Thiocapsa bogorovii: one gene and its partner. The main gene of each other region encodes a partner of the protein of the gene in region 2 in a complex. Links are inferred from orthologs where the notes say so. Each region holds a gene or a part of one and is shown on either strand. Other genes may lie near its edges.

The links. The genes of interacting proteins can lie anywhere in the genome.
Region 1: the proteins of dnaG (region 2) and dnaB are in contact, whole or in part, in a crystal structure (PDB 2R6A), measured with the Geobacillus stearothermophilus proteins. The link is inferred for Thiocapsa bogorovii from one-to-one orthologs. Residues at the interface, in WP_049624496.1 of Geobacillus stearothermophilus: Lys456, Leu457, Leu458, Pro459, Ala460, Asn463, Ala464, Leu467, Leu535, Leu536, Ile537, Ala538, Gln544, Glu545, Asp548, Tyr549, His552; in WP_033016901.1 of Geobacillus stearothermophilus: Ser13, Glu15, Ala16, Gln18, Glu91, Leu92, Asp94, Ala95, Val96, Pro97, Thr98, Ala99, Ala100, Asn101, Tyr104, Tyr105, Ile108.

The regions. Positions count from the first base shown.
Region 1 is NZ_CP089309.1:314,997-318,405, forward strand. Bases 1-2,825 are described here. They hold dnaB (replicative DNA helicase), read right to left. Parts: upstream 2,198-2,825; coding sequence 803-2,197; downstream 1-802. Other genes in these bases: LT988_RS01475 (helix-turn-helix domain-containing protein), read left to right, coding at 103-342; rplI (50S ribosomal protein L9), read right to left, coding at 2,355-2,804. In the rest of the region: LT988_RS01490 (DUF2232 domain-containing protein), read right to left, coding at 2,953-3,409. UniProt on the Escherichia coli protein: The main replicative DNA helicase, it participates in initiation and elongation during chromosome replication. Travels ahead of the DNA replisome, separating dsDNA into templates for DNA synthesis.
Region 2 is NZ_CP089309.1:789,114-793,194, reverse strand. The notes cover bases 1,170-4,081. They hold dnaG (DNA primase), read left to right. Parts: upstream 1,170-1,704; coding sequence 1,705-3,459; downstream 3,460-4,081. Other genes in these bases: rpoD (RNA polymerase sigma factor RpoD), read left to right, coding at 3,531-4,081; LT988_RS03610 (GatB/YqeY domain-containing protein), read left to right, coding at 1,226-1,669. Outside these bases: LT988_RS03625 (hypothetical protein), read right to left, coding at 1-387; rpsU (30S ribosomal protein S21), read left to right, coding at 905-1,120. UniProt on the Escherichia coli protein: RNA polymerase that catalyzes the synthesis of short RNA molecules used as primers for DNA polymerase during DNA replication.

The DNA.
Region 1 (3,409 bases), 470 kb from region 2 along the record:
GCCGCCCCCGGCTTCAATCGCGCCTGGAGATTCAGAACGTTACCTGGTTCCCGCAAGATCTCTACTATCGGATCGCCTGCTTCCGCGTCACGCGAGATCGGCATGGGAATTCCCAAGACACCGGACCAGTCGCCTGTCGTGACCTGCCATGCGGCCCCACCTGCTCCCGCCCATGTCGAGATGTCGCAGGGCCCCCTCGCCCGCAGCCTGGATGCCTTCGAAACCGAACAGCTCGCACGCCTGTTGAGCAAGCACAATGGCAACCGGCGCGAAATCGCGGGAGCGCTCGGTATCAGCGAACGGACCATCTATCGCAAGCTGAAGCGTTTCGGTCTCGGCTAAACCGCGTCCGGTTCCAACGCCCGATTGGCCGGGGCGGAGGCAGGCACCGAGGATACGGTCGGGCCGTTTCTTGACCCCCGCTTGGCCGCCAGTGTGGTCTGCACGTCGATGTCGCGCGGGACACTAGTACCCCGTTCCACCCTATTTTGCATGCTCAGAGCCCCCCCAAAAGCGCCGGGGCAAGGCACAGGCCGCGGGGAATAGTGGATCCTATTTCCAAGGGCTGTAACGCCGCCCCGGCGCTTTTGGGGGGCTCCCGAAGGGGCGAGGCGAGAAGCGTTCGGCGCCGTTGTTGCGCGAGCTTGAAAGAGGACCACTCTTCCTTCACTCGCGCGCCTAGCCGCCGAACGCTTCTGCCTCGCTGAGCACGCAAAATAGGGTGGAACGGGGTACTAGGACATCTGACGTCCCACCCGCCGGGTGACGGCCGTTCAACTGCTGGATCTAGTCAAACCGGGTGTCAGTCGCCGCCCTCGCCGTAATAATTGCCGATATAGTTCTCGAACTTGGTGTATTTGCCGAGAAAGGTCAGTCGGGTTGTCCCGATGGGGCCGTTGCGCTGCTTGGCGATGATGATCTCGGCGACACCCTTCTCCTTCGTGTCCTCGTGATAGACCTCGTCGCGATAGATGAAGACAATGAGGTCTGCATCCTGCTCGATCGCGCCCGATTCCCTCAGATCCGACATCACCGGCCGCTTGTTCGGGCGCTGCTCGAGACTGCGATTGAGCTGGGAAAGTGCGATCACCGGGACGTTGAGCTCCTTGGCGAGCGCCTTGAGCGAGCGTGAAATCGCGGAAATCTCAGTTGCCCGATTCTCGCCGACCCCCGGGGCCTGCATGAGCTGGATGTAGTCCAGCACGATCAGACCCAGGTCGTCTTGATCACGTTTGAGACGCCGTGCACGCGCCCGGACCTCGGTCGGGGAGAGGGCGGGGGTGTCGTCGATGAACATGGACGCTCCGGCCAGGATGTTGACCGCGGAGGTCAGGCGTGGCCACTCGTCGTCCTCGAGCCGCCCGGTTCGGACGCGGTGCTGATCGATGCGCCCGAGCGAAGACATCATGCGCATCGCCAGCGCATCGCCCGGCATCTCCATACTGAAGACGGCCACAGGGCGTTTGGACTGGATGGCGACATGCTCGGCCATGTTCATGGCGAAGGAGGTCTTGCCCATCGAGGGCCGTCCCGCGACGATGATCAGGTCCGCGGGCTGCAGCCCCGAGGTCATCATGTCGAAGTCGGTGAAACCGGTCGCCAGTCCGGTGATGGGCTCGTCGCGCTGATAGAGTGCGTCGATACGCTCGACCGCGCGCCCGAGCAGGGTCTTGATCGGCTGGAACCCACCTCCGCCGCGCGCCTCCTGCTCGGCGATCTCGAAGACGCGGCGCTCGGCGGCATCGAGCAGCTCGGAGGCATCGCGACCCATGGGATTGTAGCCACTGTCGGCGATGTCCGTACCCGCGGCGATCATCTGGCGCAGCACCGAGGTCTGGCGGACGATCTTGGCGTAGGCCTTGATATTGGCCGCGCTCGGGGTCTCGTTGGCGATGGTGCCGAGGTAAGGAAGCCCGCCTGCGCCTTCGAGCTGCTCGGTGCGCTCGAGGGTCTCGGCGAGGGTCACCAGATCGAAGGGTTGGTCCTCCGCGGCCAGTTTGGCGATGGCGCGAAAGATGAGGCGGTGCTCGCGTCGATAAAGGTCACGCTCTGTGACCATGTCGGCGATGCGGTCCCAGGTGCTGTTGTCCAGCATGAGACCGCCGAGCAGGGATTGTTCGGCATGAATGTTGTGCGGCGGGACACGGAGCTCGTCGAAGTCCGCGCCCGGCGGGCCTTGGGAATCCGAGTCGAACATAGACCACCTCGGCCGAATGATCCGCGAGAAAGCGGGGCCTCGCCAGAGCTTCGGCCAGACCTTCGAGTCGATTCACGTGACGTGCCCGACGCCTCCGGGCGAGGCGCGCCGGCGATCCGACGGACGCTCGCCGCCGGATCGCCGAGGAACGGTCATCTCAGTCCTCGGGAACGACATCCACGGTGATGGTGGCATCGACCTCCGGATGCAGGTGCAGCGTCACCTCATACTCGCCCGCGGCGCGGAAAGGTCCTCCGGAGAGTTTGACCTCGCCCTTCGACAGCGTAAACCCGGCGGCGGTCACTGCCTCGGCAATGTCGCCCGTGCCCACCGAGCCGAACAGCCGCCCCTGCTCGCCGGCACGGCGCGCGATCGTGACGCTCATCCCTTCGAAGTGATCGCGCCGAGCACGCGCCTCGGCAAGCTGCTCCGCTGCAACCTGCTCAAGCTCCGCACGCCGGGCCTCGAAGGCTTCGAGATTTGCATCGGTCGCCGACACGGCGAACCCGGAGGGGATCAAATAGTTCCGACCATAGCCCGGACGGACACTGACCTTGTCGCCGAGCGCTCCTAGGCGACCGACATTCTTCAACAGGATGACTTCCACGTGTGTATTCCTCTCAAAAGTTCTTCGAGATCAGGGTTTTGCACCCTCGATCCTCGGGTGATCCCCCGGAACGGGCGGCGCATGCGCCGGGACCTGATTCATCCGGTCAAGATCTTTCGGCCAAACGGTCTTGCCCGATCCGTACGGGTCAGGTCGCCGGCCCGCTTGTGCCGGAACCCGGCGGCGGCGATGGTGCAACCCGAGACCGGATATCGGCCCAGATGTCCACCAAACCGATACAGGCGATCAGCAGCAGTGCCTGCGGCATGAAAAACACCACCAAGACGTAGAGCCCCACCAACCACGCCTGCCGTGCCTGCTTGAGCGCTCGCACCTGATGGGCGACCGCGAGACCCTGAAACAGGAGCAGGACGCCAGGCACCAGCAATAGATTCGCCGTCAGGCTCGCGCCGTCGCTGAAGGGAAGAAGCGCCAGCAGCACGACGACGAGGACCCCGAAAGGACGACTCAAACGCAGCTGCCGAAACTCCTCGCCAAACCCCCCCGGGTTGTAGAGCAGCGCCTGCCACCAGCGAGCAATAAAGAGCCCGAACAGCAACTGTGCGACCAAGGCCGCTGCAAATGCGCCGGTCATCCATCCGGCA
Region 2 (4,081 bases):
AGGGGTCGTGGAGACGAGCGCCGAGTCCAACGCGACCTTGACACCGTTGCGGTCTTCGAGAAAGTAGGATGTGACCTCGACCAGGCTGCCCGGCGCCGCCTGCGCCCCGAGAGCGCGAGCGGAGCTCGAATCGAGCGGTCGCTGGACGACCAAACGACCGTCGGTCGACTCGGCGATGACCCAAGCCCGGCTCCTTGCGGATCCCATCGCCAAGGCTTGGACCTCCGCGCGGGTTGCGCCTGGAAATTCCATCTGCGGACGATCCCCGATCGCGAAGGATCCGGGTTGCGGGTCGTACGCACGGCTCCCGGGGTCACCGGCGCAACCGATCTGCAGCAGGCCGGCCGTCGTCAGGGTCAAGATCAAAATAGCGGGGCGCAGGTTCACGTCAAACCCTCAAGCTAAAGAACGCGTGATACCGCAGGCGACACAACGCAGTTTTCGAAGGTCACAACCGCCGGCACCACAGTTGATACGAAGCGTGCCATACCCCGGAGCGAGAGGCCAGCCTCTGAACGTCGCCTTCGCGCGCGGGCTCCCGGCGCGACTGCGCCGCTGCACCGTCACGGAAACGCCGCAGCTCGACGTAAGGTCCACGCTTGGATCACACACAAACAACGAGGGCCGGCGTTGTGCCGGCTTTTGGGGATGTCGTAGAGTATCTGGAGCCGATGCGCGGATTCGAACCGCGGACCTACGCATTACGAATGCGTTGCTCTACCAACTGAGCTACATCGGCAACAAGCCGAGAAGTATAGGGCGATCGCTCGATCGTTTCTAGCCCGCCCGATCTATTTCGAGCATCACGCCGAAATTTTTGCAATCAGCACCGAGGTTCCGCTAGAATCCCGGCGCTTAACCTTGACCATCCGCCCTTGTCCGGAGCCAACCTTAGGGATCATCCATGCCCAGCGTGCGTGTCAAAGAGAATGAGCCTTTCGAAGTCGCAATGCGGCGTTTCAAGCGGTCCTGCGAAAAGGCAGGCGTACTCGCCGAGGTCCGTCGCCGCGAGTTTTACGAAAAGCCGACATCCGAGCGCAAGCGCAAGAAGGCTGCTGCGGTCAAGCGGCATCAGAAGAAGCTGCAGCGCGAGTCTCGCCGCTGGGAGCGCCCGTACTGAGGACGGATCGTCGATGTCGGTCCCGCGATGATCGGGGCGGCTGCCTGACTTGCGGCGCATTCGCAAGGCTCTATCTTCTTTCCGCTTTGGTTTCAACGCCCTACCATGCTCAAGCTTCAAATCCAAAGTGATATGAAGACCGCCATGAAGGCGGGCGACAAGACTAGGCTCGGGGTGATTCGGCTGATCCTAGCGGCGATCAAGCAGCGCGAGGTCGACGAGCGCATCGAGCTCGACGACGCTCAGGTTCTGGCCGTACTCGACAAGATGCTCAAGCAGCGTCGCGACTCGATCGCGCAATACAGTGGGGCCGGTCGCGAGGATCTCGCGGAGATCGAGCGATTCGAGGTCGAGGTCATCCAGTCGTATCTCCCGCGCGCGCTCACGGACGAAGAGCTTACGGCCTTGATCGATGCGGCGATGGCGTCGACTCAGGCGAGCGCGATGAGCGATATGGGCAAGGTGATGGGTCTGCTGAAGCCGCAGATTCAAGGCCGGGCCGACGTGGGCAGCGTCAGCGCCCGCGTCAAGCAGCGCCTCGGAGGCTGACTCCGGCGTCGTCCTTCAACGGTCTGTCGAGGCACATGGCCGGTCGCATTCCCCCCGAATTTATCGACGAGCTTCTGACGCGAACCGACATCGTCGACCTCGTCGGAACACGGATCCAGCTGCGCAAGGCCGGCAAAGACTACCAAGCCCGCTGCCCCTTCCACGACGAAAAGACCCCATCCTTTACCGTCAGCCCCGACAAGCAGTTCTATCACTGTTTTGGCTGCGGCGCGCACGGTACGGCGATCGGTTTCCTCATGGAATACGACCGCCTCGACTTTCGCGAAGCCGTCGACGAACTGGCCCAGCGCGTGGGATTGACTGTGCCCGGGGCGACCGAGACGGGCCCCGCCGGTCCCGATCACGGGCCGTTGTACGCGCTTCACGAGCAGGCCGCCGAGCTTTATCGCGAGCAGCTGCGGATCCATCCGGACGGACGGCGTGCCGTCGACTACCTCAAAGGACGCGGTCTCACCGGCGAGGTGGCGGCGCATTACGGGCTGGGCTTCGCGCCGGCCGATGGTCGTTTGCTCCTGTCGCGCCTCGGGGCGAGCCCGTCGGAACGCGAGCGCTTGCTCAGCTGCGGGCTGATTTACGACGAGGAGGGGCGGCGACGCGACCGCTTCCGTGATCGGATCATGTTTCCGATTCGAGATCGGCGCGGCCGTGTGATCGGTTTCGGAGGGCGGTTGCTCGGCGAGGGTAAGCCGAAATACCTCAACTCGCCCGAGACCCCGATCTTCCACAAGGGTCGCGAGCTCTACGGCCTGTTCGAAGCGCAGAAGGCCAATCGCAAGCTCGATGTCGTCCTCGTTGTCGAAGGGTACATGGATGTCATCGCATTGGCGCAGTTTGGGGTGACCAACGTCGTCGCGACGCTCGGCACGGCGACGACCTCCGAGCATCTCCAGCTGCTTTCGCGGACGACGCCCGAGATTGTGTTCTGCTTCGACGGCGATCGCGCCGGGCGCGCCGCCGCCTGGAAGGCATTGGAGAGCGCGCTGCCGTCGGCGACCGGCCGTCAATCCATTCGATTTCTGTTTCTGCCGGACGGCGAGGATCCCGACACCCTGATGCGAGCCGAGGGCGCCGACGCCTTCCGGGGACGCATGACACAGGCGCAGCCTCTGTCGGAATTTCTGTTCGAGCAGCTCTGCAATCAGGTCGACATGTCGAGCATCGACGGACGCGCGCGTTTCTCCATCTTGGCGCAGCCACTTATTCAGGCGGTTCCGCCTGGGATCTATCACGACATGCTGGCCGACCGCATGGCTGCGCTGGCCGGACTGCCGATGTCACCGCGGCGGCCGGTGAGGCGTGCTCGGACGCCGACGGCGCATCCTACCCGGCCGAGCCTTGTCGCACAGGCGATCGCTTTGCTTCTCGATCATCCCGAGCTTGCGGCGGAGGTTGTCGATGCCCCTGACGATTGGCGGCGCTCGCCCAGTCCGGGCGTCGCGATTCTGGCGCAACTGCTTGAAACGATTGCAGCGCACCCAACTATCAGCAAGGGCGGTCTAGTGGAGCGTTGGCGTGATCGGGAGCACTTCGTGTACCTCCAGCGACTCAGCGTCGCCCCATTCCTCCAAGGTATTCCCCCCGACGGGGTTGCCGCGGAGTTCATCGGTGCCTTGACGCGAATCGGTGAAGACGTTCTCAAGGAAGAACGTCGCCGGCCGTTGACCGAGCCGCGCACCGTTGTCGCCGGCCAGGGCGTCGCGCGAGAGGGGGACCGGGCGCAGCCGGAAGAGGAGGTCGGCGCCCGGACAGGCGGCCACAGATTAGAATAAGTCGGGCTCAACGTGCTAAACTACGTAGTTCGCCTTTCACGCGCCATCCGTCGTATCAATCAGGGTATCCCATGGATCAAGAACAGCAACAGTCCCAGCTGAAGCAACTGATTGCCAAGGGCAAAGAACAAGGTTACTTGACCTACAGCGAGGTCAACGATCATCTGCCTCCCGGGATTGTGGAGACCGATCAGATCGAGGACATCGTTCGTATGATCAACGACATGGGGATCATGGTCCACGAGACCGCCCCGGATGTCGTCGATCATACCCTGAGCGACTCGGCCGTCTCCGACGACGAGGCCGCCGAGGCCGCCGCCGCTGCATTAGCAACGGTCGACAGCGAATTCGGCCGCACCACGGATCCCGTGCGCATGTACATGCGCGAGATGGGCACCGTCGAGCTGCTCACGCGCGAAGGCGAGCTGGTGATCGCGAAGCGGATCGAAGACGGACTCAACCAGGTCCTCTCCGCGCTTTCGGTCTATCCGCGCTCCGTCGAGAAGCTCATTGAGATCTTCGATCGCGTCGAGCGCGAGGAGACGCGTTTGACCGACGTCATCTCGGGCTTCAACGACGGCGACGACGAACCGGTCGCCACCCCGCACGTCGTCGGCAGCGA